One region of the Pseudoalteromonas sp. 68 DY56-GL68 genome, then DNA from elsewhere that is predicted to be linked to it. Evidence: predicted binding sites of a transcription regulator. Region 1 holds the regulator's gene; the other holds the start of a gene.
The links. The regulator MetJ, encoded in region 1, represses methionine synthesis genes. The targets are predictions, from matches to a motif close to TAGACGTCTAGACGTCTA.
Positions count from the first base shown of each region.

Region 1 (7,665 bases):
AATTCGAAACTAGCTCTACTTTATGTAAAGACATCCACTTAGACGTATGTTCTGAGTGTCACCCGTTTTACACTGGTAAGCAAAAGATTTTAGACACTGGCGGCCGTGTTGATCGTTTCAACAAGCGCTTCGGTGCACTTAGCAGCAAGAAGTAATATCTGCTGTTTTGTTAAAAAAAGCACCTTAGGGTGCTTTTTTTATACCTGATATTTATAAAGCATGATGTTAGACGTTATGCTGAACCTGCAATTTTCACTCACTTCCTATATAACTATTTTTGCTTGTTATGCTCATTATGTCGCTAATTTTGCAGACAAAGTGCAATCCCTTCGCTATATTCTTAGATGTATAAATGATTCTAAAAGTTATAAAAAGTAATAAATTTAAATAACTTTGTAAGTAAATGCTGGTAATGTCGTCGAAATGGTTGTTTGGAACTAATTTCGGCTATTTGCAGTGTTCGTGCATATAAAATACAAAAACAGGTGCTTAAAAGGTCATAAATAGGTGGATTTTTATGTCTGATTAATCGCAACTATGCACAGAAGTTGTGGGTAAATCCTTTAAAATTAAGCGATATAGCATATAACAGGATAGACCTGATAATACTTGGAATTTTTATACATTACAGGTATCGTACTGATGCAAGCTCTCTCACTTTTTAACTTTTTTGCAGGATACTATCGCGTTATGTCAGATTTCCGTGAACAAGCATTACATTACCACGCTCACCCCGTTCCAGGTAAAATTAGTGTTGAATTAACCAAGCCGGCCGAAACGGTTAACGATCTCGCTTTAGCTTATAGCCCAGGTGTGGCTGAACCGGTTCGTGAAATCGCTGCTGACCCAGCAAATGCTTACAAATATACTGGTAAAGGTAACATGGTTGCGGTGATTTCAAACGGTACCGCAATTTTAGGTTTAGGTAACCTAGGCCCTCTTGCATCAAAACCTGTTATGGAAGGTAAAGCCTTACTATTCAAACGTTTTGCCGGCCTTGATTCAATTGATATTGAAGTAAAACATCGCACTACAGAAGATTTCATCAATACGGTTGCAAACATCGCTGATACGTTTGGCGGCATCAACCTAGAAGATATTAAAGCACCAGAGTGTTTTGAAATTGAAAAAGCGCTTATCGAGCGCTGCGATATTCCAGTTTTCCACGATGACCAACATGGTACAGCTATTGTTACTGCTGCCGGTATGCTTAATGCCCTTGAAGTACAAGGCAAAGATATCGAAGATGCCATTATCGTATGTTTAGGTGCAGGTGCAGCTGCTGTTGCTTGTATGGAGCTGTTAATTAAGTGTGGTGCATTACGTGAGCATATCTATATGCTTGACCGTAAAGGTGTGATCCATACTCGCCGCGATGATTTAAACGAATATAAGCAGTTATTTGCTAACAACACTGATAAACGTACATTACAAGACGTTATTGCTGATGCGGATGTCTTTGTAGGTGTATCTGGGCCAGATCTATTGACGGCGGATGACTTAAAGCTAATGGCAGACAAACCAGTTGTGTTTGCGTGTTCAAACCCAGACCCTGAGATTGCTCCAGAAGTTGCACACAGTGCGCGCAATGATTTAATTATGGCAACGGGTCGTTCAGATTTTCCTAACCAAGTAAATAACGTGCTTTGTTTCCCGTTTATTTTCCGCGGTGCGCTTGATGTGCGTGCAACGGCAATTAATGATGAAATGAAAATTGCAGCTGTACATGCTATTCGTGGTATTGCCAAAGAGCCAGTACCAAGCGAAGTATTAAAAGCGGCTGGCGTTGAATCACTTGAGTTTGGTGCCGAGTACATTATTCCTAAGCCAATGGACCCGCGTTTATTACCACGTATCGCACGTGCTGTTGCAGAAGCGGCAGTTGAATCGGGCGTTGCGCAAATTGAAATGCCAGAAGATTACATGCGTTAAGTTTAATTAAGCGAACTAGTTTAACGCGAATAAAAAACTCAGCCTTTGCTGAGTTTTTTATGCTTATGAATCGGCGTTTATCCGATGGCTTATTCAGAATCAAGTACAGGGATATCTAATCCCATTTCTAGCATGATCTTTTTAACTTCTTCAGGGACTTTTTCAGGGTTGTCTTTGCGTAAGTCGTCATCATTTGGTAATGGCTGACCTGTAAAAGCATGTAAAAAGGCTTCGCATAGAAGTTCACTGTTTGTCGCGTGTCTCAGATTATTGATCTGACGACGTGTGCGTTCATCTGTTAATACTTTTAGTACATTGAGCGGAATTGATACGGTAATTTTTTTAACTTGTTCTGATTTTTTACCGTGTTCTGCGTATGGGTGAATGTATTCACCGTTCCATTTAGCCATAAGTTATTTCGTTGCCTCGGTTATAAGTAGCTTACGCCTTTTTCACAGCGCAAAGATGCGGAAATTTTATCTCTTTAAAAAAGATAGTCAAATACTAGTTATTTAGCCATCTAGTAGTGTAAATGTATAAACTTCCATGTGTAAGTCACAAATGCTTTGACTTCTTATAATTGATCATCTAACCTTTTAGACGTCTAAACATCCAATCAATGAGTAGGTGATGAAATGAGTGAAAAAAATAAAGCGACGATAGCTGTTCGTCATGGTATCGAAGCTGATAAACATCATGGTGCTGTCGTTCCACCTATCTATTTATCAACCACCTATTCATTTGCTGATTTTGATACTAAACGTCAATATGACTACGGACGCAGTGGTAATCCAAATCGAGATATCTTAGCTGAAACATTGGCTGAACTTGAAGGTGGTGCAAAAGGTATTATTACTGCAACAGGTATGTCAGCTGTGCATTTAGCGACGCAGCTATTAAACAGTGACGACACGTTAGTGATCCCACATGACTGTTATGGCGGTAGTTACCGTTTGTTCACGTCATTAGAAAAACGTGGTTTATTAAAACTAAAAGTTTTGGATTTAACTAAAGCTGAGAATCACCAAGAAATTTTAGCAATCAAACCAAAGCTTATCTGGATAGAGACACCCAGTAATCCAATTTTGCGTTTAACTGATATAAAAGCAATCACTTCGGTTGCTAAGCAATGTGGAGCCTTAGTTGCTGCAGATAATACGTTCTTATCACCAGCACTACAAAATCCAATTCAGTTTGGTGTAGATATCGTCGTACATTCAACAACTAAGTATATAAATGGTCACTCCGATGTAGTGGGTGGTGCAGTGATTGCTGCAACACAAGAGCTTGGTGATGAACTCGCTTGGTGGGCAAATAACATCGGTATCACAGGAGCACCATTTGACAGTTATTTAACCCTTCGTGGTTTACGAACATTAAATGTGCGTTTAAAACAACATCAAGAAAATGCGTTTGCAATCGCTCAGTATTTAGAAAATTCGCCTTTTGTTAGTCAGGTTTATTACCCAGGTCTTGCTTCTCACCCTCAGCATGAGCTCGCTAAAGCGCAGCAACGTGGCTTTGGTGGCATGGTGAGCTTTGATATTAAAGGTGATATTGACGACGCTGCTGCGTTTTTAACAAGCTTAAAAGAGTTTAGTCTTGCAGAGTCATTAGGTGGAGTTGAGAGTCTTATTTGTCATCCCGTAACAATGACTCATGCTGGCATGGAACCTAAAGCACGCCTTGAGGCAGGTGTGGGCGATACACTCATTCGTATTTCTGTCGGTATTGAAGATATTAACGACTTAATTGCTGATCTTGAACGTGTTTTCAATCAAGTTAAGCCTGGCGAAGGCTTACAAGCGAGCCAACCTAAAGGCGCTCAAGTACAGTCAACTAGTCAGCAAAATACATCGTTTAAGTTAACGCCTGCACATACGGCATTGTGGTAGAAGAAATGGTTAATATTGTTCATAAATTTGGTGGTTCGAGCCTAAGCTCGGCCGAGCGGTATCAAGCAGTTGCGAACATTGTGTTGGCGAACACTGAGCAAGGCGATTGTGTTGTTGTATCAGCCTCTGGGAAAACGACAGACACACTTGTAAAGCTCTGGCAGAGCTATCAACAAAATGATAATCAAGCTGTGAGTGATATTTTATTGCTTATTGATAATAATCAGCGTGCACTAATCGAGCAGCTATTAGTGTCGCAGAGTAAGCAGCATGCATTAGCTAAACTAAAAGATGAATTAGCATCACTGACAGAGTTAATTGCCCAGCAACAATTACAAGAAGCACCTTTACTTGCTCATGGTGAAGTTTGGTCTGCTCGGTTACTTGCAGCTTATTTAAATCAACTCGGTTTAGAATCTAAAGATGTTGATGCAAGACAACTCTTTACTTTGCATGATGGTCAATTGTTACATCAAAAAAACCAGCAAAGTTGCAGTGAGTTAATCAGCCAAAACCAGATCAATGTTGTAACAGGCTTCATTGCCGCTGATTGCCAAGGCAATACCGTAACGCTAGGGCGAAATGGCAGTGACTACAGTGCCACATTACTGGCTAGTTATACCTTTGCAAAGCAGGTATCAATTTGGACTGATACACAAGGTGTATTTAGTACAGATCCTCGCAAAGTTAAAAATGCTGTTAAATATAACAAGGTATGCCGTGAACAAGCGAATTTATTAGCCCGCTTAGGTAACCCTGTATTGCATGCTAAGACATTGTCGCCGCTAAAAGGTAGCGACATTAAACTCGTTGTAAGAAGCAGCTTTGACTGTGAGGCAAGCCCAACAGAGGTTGTAAAAGAGGGGTACAGTAAAGCTAAACGTTTTATTACGACCCTCGATAACATTGACTTACTTCGTGTTGATAAATTAAGTAGTGGCGAAGTGGGTGAGTTGAGCCAGTTGATTCAGCATAGCCTGCATCACTTTGTGAAAGCCGGCGATACGTATCTATTAGTGCCAGGCTCGTGTACACATCAAGTTGTAAGTTACCTTGCAGGGCGTGCCAATATTGTTGAGTCAAATTTAAGTGGTTGTGCGGTGGTAGCGCCAAGTAGTGATATTAGCTCACTCGCAGAGCAAACAACGGCGTTATTAAAAGAGCAAAGTATCAACACACGCTTTGTACAGCAAGATGAAAACTACGTGTTAGTTTTAAAAGACCAAGCGATTGATAGTGACGTGTTGACCTTACTACACGACAAGTTAATTAATAAAGGCCAAGAGTTGGCTGTGATTGTTGCTGGGCTGGGTAATGTGGGAGAGGTATTCCTGACACAACTACAAGCGCAGCTAAAACGCCTTTCAGAGCACTATGAAGTGAAAGTGGTCGCTTTACTTCGCTCTAAGCAAATGCTGTTTAGTGCTAGTGGTTTAAACACTGAGATGTGGCAAGAGCAGTGGCAAAATGAAGCGCAAAACTACGAAAAAGAAGAGCTACTAACACGTATTAGTGAACTTGATTATGAGCACAAAGTGATCGTAGATATCACAGCTAGTGAAGCGTTTAGCCTCTTATACCCTGATTTTGTTGAGCTTAACTGCCACCTGATCAGTGCTAATAAATATGCTGGTACTGCAGCTAATAGTTGGTATCAAAACTTACGCACTAATTTAGCTGAGCGTAATTTATTATGGCGTTATAACACCAGTGTTGGTGCAGGTTTGCCTATCAACTTTGCACTTGCGGATCTGCAAAACAGTGGTGATAAAATTAACCGTATTGAAGGCGTTTTTTCGGGTACTCTATCGTGGTTATGCAGCAGTTATGATGGCAGCGTGCCGTTTTCTGATTTAGTCCTACAAGCGCAGCAAATGGGTTATACAGAGCCTGATCCTCGTGAAGATTTATCGGGTCGAGATATGCAACGTAAGCTGCTTATTTTAGCACGTGATCTCGGTCTTGATTTAGAGCTTGATGATATCGCTTTAACTCCATTAATGCCTGAAGAGTTGGCTGCGGGTAGCTGGCAAGATTTCTTAGCAAATAAACATTTACTTGATGAATTTATGACGGCAAAAGCTGAACAAGCACAAGTCGAAAATAAACTTGTTCGCTATACCGGTGCGATTACCATTACTAATGGTAAAGTGAAGGCTGAAGTTGGCCTAGTTAATGTCGCAAAAGACGATGTGCTGGCAAGCCTTAAGCCCGGTGACAATATCTTTGTTATTAACTCACAGTGGTATACCGATAACGCTTTGGTAATCCAAGGCCCTGGTGCAGGAAAAGAAGTGACTGCGGCAGGCGTTCATTCTGATTTGTATTGGTTGGTAAACAACCTAAAATAAACCTTGTTTATCGTGTAAAAAAGCCGTCAAATGAAGTGACCCCCAGTTGGACATTCCAATTACTGGGGGTCTTTTTATTACACTCAATTAGCTAAAATAGCTCTTCTTCTGTTGAAAGATTTTCTTCGAATATATCCGTTGGCTGATCGAGTACATATTTTGTAGGTGCTGTGCCCTTAATAAAGTACTCAAAGCGGCTGGTATAATCATTTTTATGACTAAGCAAGCCCGTTGCTAAGTCAATACGAACAGACACCAGTCCTTCAGGTAACTCAATAGGTGCCTCAGGCATGCCATCGAGCGCGACACGCATAAAATCAACCCAAGCTGGTTGAGCCGTTTTAGCACCTGATTCTGCACCAGATATTTGTGATTTATCTAGATTATTATTGTAGGTTGAACGGCCGAGTGGGTTGCCAGGGTTATCGAAGCCAACCCACACTGAGGTCATCACGTTACGGTTAAAGCCACTAAACCAAGTATCAACAGAGTCATTGGTTGTACCGGTTTTACCCGAAAGATCACGGCGCTCAAGTGCTTGAGCTCGCCAGCCTGTACCACTCCAGCCCGTTTTGTGGGTCCAACTACCGCCACCCCAAACTGCGCTATGCATCGCTTGTGAAATTAAGAAAGCATTTTGCTTTGAAATGATACGCGGTGCACAACGCGGCGCAGTATCCGATTGTACTGAATTTACCTGGTCACTGTCGGCTGTATAACTAGTAAATGATGCTGGCTCAGGCGTGTCACACGCAAGCTCTGGCTGTGTTTTAAATATCGTATTGCCAGAAGAGTCCTGTATTTCAGTAATAAAATACGGGGTGATAAGGTGTCCACCATTTGCAAAGCTACTCATCCCTCTTGCCAGTTCAAGCGGTGTGATTGAAGCACTACCTAATGCAAGGGATTCACTGCGATTAATATCGCTATTCAAAAAGCCAAATTTAAGTAGGTGGTCTGCGGTGCGTTGTAAGCCAACACCGCGTAGTAATCTTACAGAGATCACGTTTTTAGATTGTGCAAGGGCGCGGCGGATACGAATAGGACCGTTATACACAGCAGGGCTGTTTTTTGGACGCCATGCAACACCTTGACTTTTATCCCACTGATTTATTGGCGCATCATTTAAAATAGATGCCAATGTGTAACCATTTTCTAGTGCCGCAGAATAGATAAACGGTTTAATATTTGAACCCACTTGACGCTTTGCTTGAACAGCACGGTTGTATTGACTTTGCTCAAAGCTGTAGCCCCCAACGATAGCCTTAATACGGCCATCTTGTGGGTCGAGCGATACGAGGGCACTTGATGCCTCTGGTATTTGGCTCAAAATATAGCTGTCATCAGCGTTTTTACGAAGCCATATCTGTGCACCAGCTGTGAGGATTTCAGCAGCTGTTTTTGGCGGAAAGCTCTGTCTATAGCGGGTGATATATTTACGCGCCCATTTTAAGCCATCCCATTCAACCGTTACCTGTTCACCATTT
Region 1 is NZ_JAOCZL010000022.1:157,263-164,927, reverse strand. It holds gene rpmE (50S ribosomal protein L31) at 1-155, shown strand, start outside; gene NYF15_RS17910 (malic enzyme-like NAD(P)-binding protein) at 691-1,932, shown strand; gene metJ (met regulon transcriptional regulator MetJ) at 2,022-2,342, opposite strand; gene metB (cystathionine gamma-synthase) at 2,568-3,827, shown strand; gene metL (bifunctional aspartate kinase/homoserine dehydrogenase II) at 3,833-6,178, shown strand; gene NYF15_RS17890 (PBP1A family penicillin-binding protein) at 6,270-7,665, opposite strand, start outside.

Region 2 (7,665 bases), on a different contig from region 1:
CTACCTGTAGCGCAAGGGATCGAGAAGGCAAAGCATCACATTGTTTTATATATCGCCGTGTATGCGTTGGTTGTGATGTTATTAACCATTAGTGGTTATACAGGTTTAGCTTTTATGGCTGTGGCTTGTACAACGAGTTTTTGGTGGTTGCTAATGGCGCTTCGTGGCTATCGTCGCAATATTGATGTAAGCGGCTGGGCGCGCCAAGTGTTTGCTTTTTCGATAGTAAATATTACGGTTTTGAGTATAGCGATGGCTTTAGATTACCATTCGGTAGCTCCACAGCTACTTGTTTTAACTTAGAAAAAAGTTGCTAACATATCCCAATGTTACAGTAGCAAAGGCCCGGTTTTTTCTCCACCGGGCCTTTTTTCGTTATTTGTTTTAAAAACGTGCAGCTTGCTCTACTACTATGCCATGACGCGCGGCAAGACGACGGTGATCTTTATCATAACCACCACCAATTACGGTTGCGACAGGTACATTGCGCTCTAGGCAACGCTTAAGGACTAAATGATCGCGTTGCTCTATCCCTTGCCAGCTTATATCAAGTTTTCCTAAGCCATCCTCTTGCCATACATCAACACCTGCATCATAAAGCACTAAATCCGGGTTAAGGGTGTTTAATAAATAACTCAGCGTATCGTCAACAACGCCTAAGTATTCACTATCCGCCACATTGGGTGCTAATCCTATGTCTAAATCGCTGGCTGATTTTCTAAACGGAAAATTCTTTTCGCAGTGGATAGAGCAGGTATAGGCATAGGGCTGATGCGCGAGCATTGCTGCGGTACCATCACCTTGATGAACGTCTAAATCAAAAATAAGTATATTGGTGACTTCACCACTTTTTATTAGGGTTTCGCTGGTAAACGCTAAGTCGTTCACCATGCAGTAGCCGGATCCAAAATCAGTATGAGCATGGTGGGTGCCTCCTGCTAGATGGCATGCTATACCATGCTTCAAGGCAAGACGCGCCGTTTGCAAGGTGCCAAGTGGGGCGGTAAAAGTACGCGCCATGAGTTGCTCAGACCAAGGCAGGCCGATACGGCGCATTGCTTTTTCGTCAAGGCGGTTATGCCAAAGGTCATAAATATAATTATCGCAATGTACTAGTTCGAGTGGTTCTGGCGTGCCTAACTTTGGTTGGACTAAATTACTATTAATAAGACCAAGGCTTTTTACATGTTCATATAAGTATGCAAATTTGCTCATTACAAAGCGATGCTTCGGATCGAAGTTAAATGAGTAATTAGGATGATAGACGATAGGTAAATGTGGATTTAAATTCATCGAATACAGCACAGCCAGTTTTTAACTATGGTAATAAAGTTACCGTTAATAGTCTATTCGGGTGTATGTATTAGCATAGTTAGCTCTCGGTGTAATAGGTCATCGTCTCCTAGGTTTAGCTCTACTAACCGCTTTAAGTGAGTGATGCTATCAATATCGATATGGACACAGTGTAAGCCTAAATGAAACGGCTCAATATGCCTGATTTCAACAGACATATTAATAGTGATTTGGCTTTCTGGCAGCGAGAAAGTAAGTTCTGCCAGCGCATTTTTATCAGCCAAGAGCTTATCAGGAAGGCTTATCAGTGCCCCATTTAAAGATATATCGAGTAATTCACAATTGTATGTGTGTTCATTCATAACCAATGTTGCTGGTGTAGAAAACAAGATACGCGAATACTTACGGCGATTTTTCATAATAACCCTTAGCGATGCTTAAGCTTAGAGTATAGTCAATCACTCACGAGTTTGGCGGCATTGTCATGAAGTTTTTTATCGTCAGGGTCTGATGTGGTGGTTAGCCAAATAACTTGGCCTTGTTTATTGATAAAAAGTGTTGTGGGTGTTCCTTTTACGCCAAGCTGTTGCGCAATTAGATCTGCCTTTATTGCTGTTTTAAAATGATGCCCTCTGTTTATTAAAGATTGCTGAGGTGCTGCATCATCGTCTTCACGAAAGCTAACACCTATCACGCGAAGGCCGTGACGTTTATATTGTTGATGAATTTTCTCAAGCCCAGGTTGAAGCTTTTTACAGTATGGGCACCACGTTGCCCAAAAGTGAAGAATATAAGGCGTGCCAAGTAATTCAGCCGTTTTAAGCTGGCTCCCATCAGCCATTTCAAGCGTGAGAGGAGGAAGTTGTATGGGGTTTTCAAGCTCAGATGCAAAGGTGCTATTTATAAAGCATGAAAACAGTAGAATAAGTGCTAGCAAGTGTTTCATGAGATTAGTTCTTTTTTAAAGTTGGTACTTTAATAAGAACTAAATGCAAACATTTTTCTTTCAAAATAAAAAGCCCTGCGTGTGCAGGGCTCTGATAATGATAGCTTAAGTATCAATTAACCTATTTTTTTGTATTTAATACGCTTAGGTTGCGCCGCTTCTGCGCCTAAGGTTTTCTTCAACCACTCTTCATATTCTGTGTAGTTACCATCAAAGAAGTTAATTTGGCCTTCGTCACGGTAATCAAGAATATGTGTAGCAATACGGTCAAGGAACCAACGGTCATGCGAGATACACATTACACAGCCAGGGAACTCTAAAATAGCGTTCTCAAGTGCACGTAGTGTTTCAACGTCTAGGTCATTGGTTGGCTCATCCAGTAGTAATACGTTACCACCTGCTTTTAATAGCTTAGCTAGGTGTAAGCGGTTGCGCTCACCACCTGATAAGTCTTTCACGAATTTTTGTTGGTCGTTACCTTTGAAGTTAAAGCGGCCAACATAGGCACGGCTTGGGAATTCAAAGTTACCAATTTTTAATACGTCTTGGCCGTTAGAGATTTCTTGGAAAACAGTGTTGCTTTCGTCCATGTCGCCACGGAACTGATCAACCGTTGCAAGCTCAACTGTGTCACCAACAATGATCTCACCGCTATCAGGCGTTTCTTCACCACTTAGCATTTTGAATAGCGTTGATTTACCCGCACCATTGGCACCGATGATACCAACGATAGCGCCTTTAGGCATTGCAAAGTTTAAGTCATCGATTAATACGCGATCGCCAAAGCTCTTCTTCAGGCCTTTCACTTCGATAACTTGGTCACCTAAGCGTGGACCCGGTGGAATGAATAGTTCATTCGTTTCGTTACGCTTTTGGTAATCGTTTTGCTGAAGCTCAGAGAACTGTGCCATACGTGCTTTAGACTTAGCTTGACGGCCTTTCGGGTTTGAACGAACCCATTCAAGTTCTTGTGCGATTGATTTTTGACGTGCTTTTTCAGATTTCTGTTCTTGTTGTAAACGTAAATCTTTTTGCTCAAGCCACGATGAGTAGTTACCTTCCCAAGGAATACCTTCACCACGGTCAAGCTCTAAAATCCAACCTGCTACGTTATCTAAGAAGTAACGGTCGTGGGTTACAGCAACCACTGTACCTTCGTAGTCGTGTAAGAAGCGTTCTAACCAAGCAACTGACTCAGCGTCTAAGTGGTTAGTCGGTTCGTCAAGAATAAGCATATCTGGTTTTTCAAGTAGTAAACGGCAGATCGCAACTCGGCGACGCTCACCACCCGAAAGGTGTTCAATTTTTGCATCCCAAGGTGGTAGGCGTAATGCATCAGCTGCACGCTCTAACACGTTGTCGATATTGTGACCATCGTGTGCTTGGATGATAGCTTCAAGTTCGCCTTGCTCTTTCGCAAGTGCATCGAAGTCAGCACCGTCCATTGCATACTCGTTGTATACTTCATCTAGGCGATTTAATGCATTTTTAACTTCGCTTACCGCTTCTTCTACTGTTTCGCGAACTGTTTTGTTCTCGTCTAGCTGCGGTTCTTGCGGTAAGTAACCGATTTTAGTGCCTGGTTGAGGGCGAGCTTCACCTTCAAAGTCTTGGTCAACACCGGCCATAATGCGCAGTAACGTTGATTTACCTGCACCGTTTAGACCTAGTACACCAATTTTTGCGCCTGGGAAAAAGTGTAAAGAAATATCTTTTAAGATAGTGCGCTTAGGTGGCACAACCTTAGAAACTCGACTCATCGAGAATATAAACTTATCTGGTAACACCATGAAAGGAGCCTTCAATTTATAGGAAAAATTAACAGCGTATATTGTAGAGGCTCTGTCGCGTATACGTCAACGAAACAGGCTTTTATGGGCTTTGCTTTCAAACAATTAAAACTCATTTGGACATCTAAACATCTAGAGGTTGAAATTTCTAACTATCCGTTCATAATTAGCAGTCAGATAAGTATGCTCGGAGCCAGCTATGCCCATTACAGTAAAAGATGAATTGCCTGCCATTGCAAAGTTACGTCAAGAAAACGTGTTTGTAATGCCAAAAAGTCGTGCTAAAACGCAAGAAATCCGCCCAATGCGTTTGGCCATCTTAAACTTAATGCCAAACAAAGTTGAAACCGAAGTGCAGTTTATTCGCTTGTTAGCAAACTCACCGCTGCAAGTTAATGTTGAGCTGTTGCGCTTAGATACCCATCGCACCAGCAGTAACTCTGAACAGCACATGGATACGTTTTATCGTTATTTTTCAGAAGTGAAAGATAATAACTACGATGCCATGATTATCACGGGGGCGCCGCTTGCTCATTTAGAGTATGACGAAGTTGCTTACTGGGACGAACTAAAAGTTATTTTAGATTGGGCAGAGCAGCATGTTACGTCTACGCTGTTTTCGTGTTGGGCGGCCCATGCGGGTCTATATCATCACTATGGCCTTAAGCGCGAACTTAAACCAAATAAATTAAGCGGCGTATTTACCCATAAAAGTTATTTTGACCATGCAGCACTCACTCGTGGTTTTGATGATACCTTTTTAGTGCCACACTCTCGCTATGGTCATATTGATATCGACAAGATCACTGCCTGCGACGAGCTCGTAGTGTTAGCTGGTTCTGAGCGAGTAGGTGCCTACTTAATTAAAAATAAATCAGGCAGCCAAGTGTATATTACTGGCCATCCAGAGTACGATGCACATACCCTTAAAGGGGAGTATTTGCGTGACCAAGAAAAATCAGCGGATGCACCTAAGCCAGAAAATTACTTCCCTGACGATAACCCAGACAACGAACCGTCGAAAACGTGGCAAAGTCATGCCTTTTTATTGTTTTCGAATTGGTTAAACTATTATGTGTACCAAACTACACCGTATGATATTAACTTAGTTAGCCAAGACGTAAGGACTAACAACTATGCCGAGTAATGCAGTGAATAAACGCGAACAATTAACCGAGGCGTTAAAACAGCGAATTTTAATCCTCGATGGCGCGATGGGCACCATGATCCAAGAATATAAATTAGAAGAACAGGATTATCGCGGTGAGCGCTTTAAAGACTGGCATGTACTTATTAAAGGCAATAACGATTTATTAAGTCTAACTCAGCCAAAAATCATTGCTGATATTCACCGTGCTTACTTAGAAGCCGGTGCCGATATCATAGAAACAAATACCTTTAATGCCACGACCATTTCGATGGAAGATTACGATATGGCGAGCCTTAGCCGCGAAATCAACCTCGAATCAGCGAAACTTGCACGCAGCGTCTGTGATGAGTTTGAGGCAAACGATCCAAGTAAGCCGCGTTATGTAGCTGGTGTGCTTGGGCCAACATCAAAAACCTGCTCTATCTCTCCAGATGTAAATGACCCTGGTTATCGCAATATCAACTTTGATAAGCTGGTGGCTGCCTATGTTGAGTCAACACTGGCATTAATGGAAGGTGGTGCTGACCTTATTTTAATAGAAACCATCTTTGATACGCTTAATGCAAAAGCGGCTTCGTTTGCCGTAGAGGAAGCATTCGAGCAAGCTGGTCGTAGTTTGCCTGTGATGATCTCAGGCACCATTACCGATGCCTCTGGTCGTACTTTATCAGGACAAACAACCGAAGCATTTTATAACTCAATTCGCCATATTAAACCGCTCTCAATCGGCCTTAACTGCGCCCTTGGCCCAGACTTACTACGCCAGTATGTTGAAGAGTTATCGCGAGTTTGTGAAACCTTTACCTCGGTGCACCCAAATGCTGGTTTACCGAACGAGTTTGGCGAATATGATTTAGAAGCCCCTGAAATGGCAAAAGAAATTATTGATTGGGGCAAGTCTGGCTTTATCAATATTGTAGGTGGTTGTTGCGGCACCACACCGGCTCATATTAAGGCGTTTGCGAAAGGCCTTGAAGGTGTTAAACCTCGCCAATTACCTGAGCTTGAAGTGCGTATGCGCTTATCGGGCCTTGAAGCGTGTAACTTAAACTAGGAAACCGACATGACTGACCAAATTGCTGTATTTACTAACGTCGGTGAGCGTACCAATGTAACAGGCTCGGCTAAGTTTAAGCGCTTGATCATGGAAGAAGATTACGAGACCGCTCTCGATGTTGCCCGTGAACAAGTTGAAAATGGCGCGCAAGTAATTGATATCAACATGGATGAAGCCATGTTGGACTCAAAAGCGGCGATGGTAAAGTTTTTAAACTTAATTGCCTCAGAGCCTGATATCTCAAAAGTACCTATCATGGTCGACTCATCGAAATGGGACGTGATTGAAGCGGGCTTAAAATGTATTCAAGGCAAAGCCATTGTTAACTCAATTTCACTTAAAGAAGGTGAAGAGCCATTCATCCGCCAAGCTAAGCTAATTAAGCGCTTTGGTGCTGCTGCGGTTGTAATGGCGTTTGATGAAACTGGGCAAGCAGAAACTGCTGATCGTAAGTTCGAGATTTGTCAGCGTAGTTACAAAATACTCGTTGATGATATTGGCTTTCCGCCAGAAGACATTATTTTTGACCCGAACATTTTTGCCGTAGCAACGGGTATTGAAGAGCACGATAACTACGCTGTTGAGTTTATTGAAGGTACGCGTCGAATTAAGCAAGGCTTACCGCACTGTAAAGTGTCGGGTGGTGTATCGAATGTGTCGTTCTCGTTCCGAGGTAATAACCCTGTACGTGAAGCTATTCACTCAGTGTTTTTATACCACGCGATTAAAGCGGGTATGGACATGGGCATTGTAAATGCGGGCCAATTAGCGGTTTACGATGATATCCCTGAAGAGCTGCGCAAAGCTGTAGAAGATGTGATCCTCAATACCGACCCTGGTGCCGGTGAGCGACTTGTTGAACTTGCACCAAAGTACTCAGGTATGGCGCAAGCAGAGAAAGTTGAAGATTTAGAATGGCGTACATGGCCTGTTGAAAAGCGCCTTGAACATGCGCTAGTAAAAGGTATTACTGAGTATATCGATGAAGATACCGAAGAGTGCCGCAAGGGCAAAGCTAAGCCTATCGAAGTGATCGAAGGCCCGCTTATGGACGGCATGAACGTAGTAGGTGACTTATTCGGTGCGGGTAAAATGTTCTTACCTCAGGTTGTTAAGTCAGCTCGTGTGATGAAGCGCGCCGTTGCCTATCTTGACCCTTTCATTGAAGCTGAAAAAGAAGAGGGCGCAACCAATGGTAAAGTGGTTATGGCAACCGTTAAGGGCGACGTACACGACATTGGTAAGAATATTGTCGGCGTGGTACTGCAATGTAATAACTACGAGGTTATTGACCTTGGTGTGATGGTGCCGGCAGAGAAAATCTTGCAAACCGCCATAGACGAGAAAGCCGATATTATTGGTTTATCAGGGCTGATTACCCCATCGCTTGATGAAATGGTGCATGTTGCTAAAGAAATGACCCGTCGTG
Region 2 is NZ_JAOCZL010000018.1:583,842-591,506, reverse strand. It holds gene cyoE (heme o synthase) at 1-303, shown strand, start outside; gene NYF15_RS11095 (histone deacetylase) at 385-1,293, opposite strand; gene NYF15_RS11090 (PilZ domain-containing protein) at 1,347-1,712, opposite strand; gene NYF15_RS11085 (TlpA disulfide reductase family protein) at 1,748-2,239, opposite strand; gene ettA (energy-dependent translational throttle protein EttA) at 2,356-4,029, opposite strand; gene metA (homoserine O-succinyltransferase) at 4,229-5,176, shown strand; gene NYF15_RS11070 (homocysteine S-methyltransferase family protein) at 5,166-6,233, shown strand; gene metH (methionine synthase) at 6,243-7,665, shown strand, end outside.
Region 2: a site for MetJ is predicted at 4,147-4,164, ahead of metA (homoserine O-succinyltransferase). Genes of this name have one in related genera too.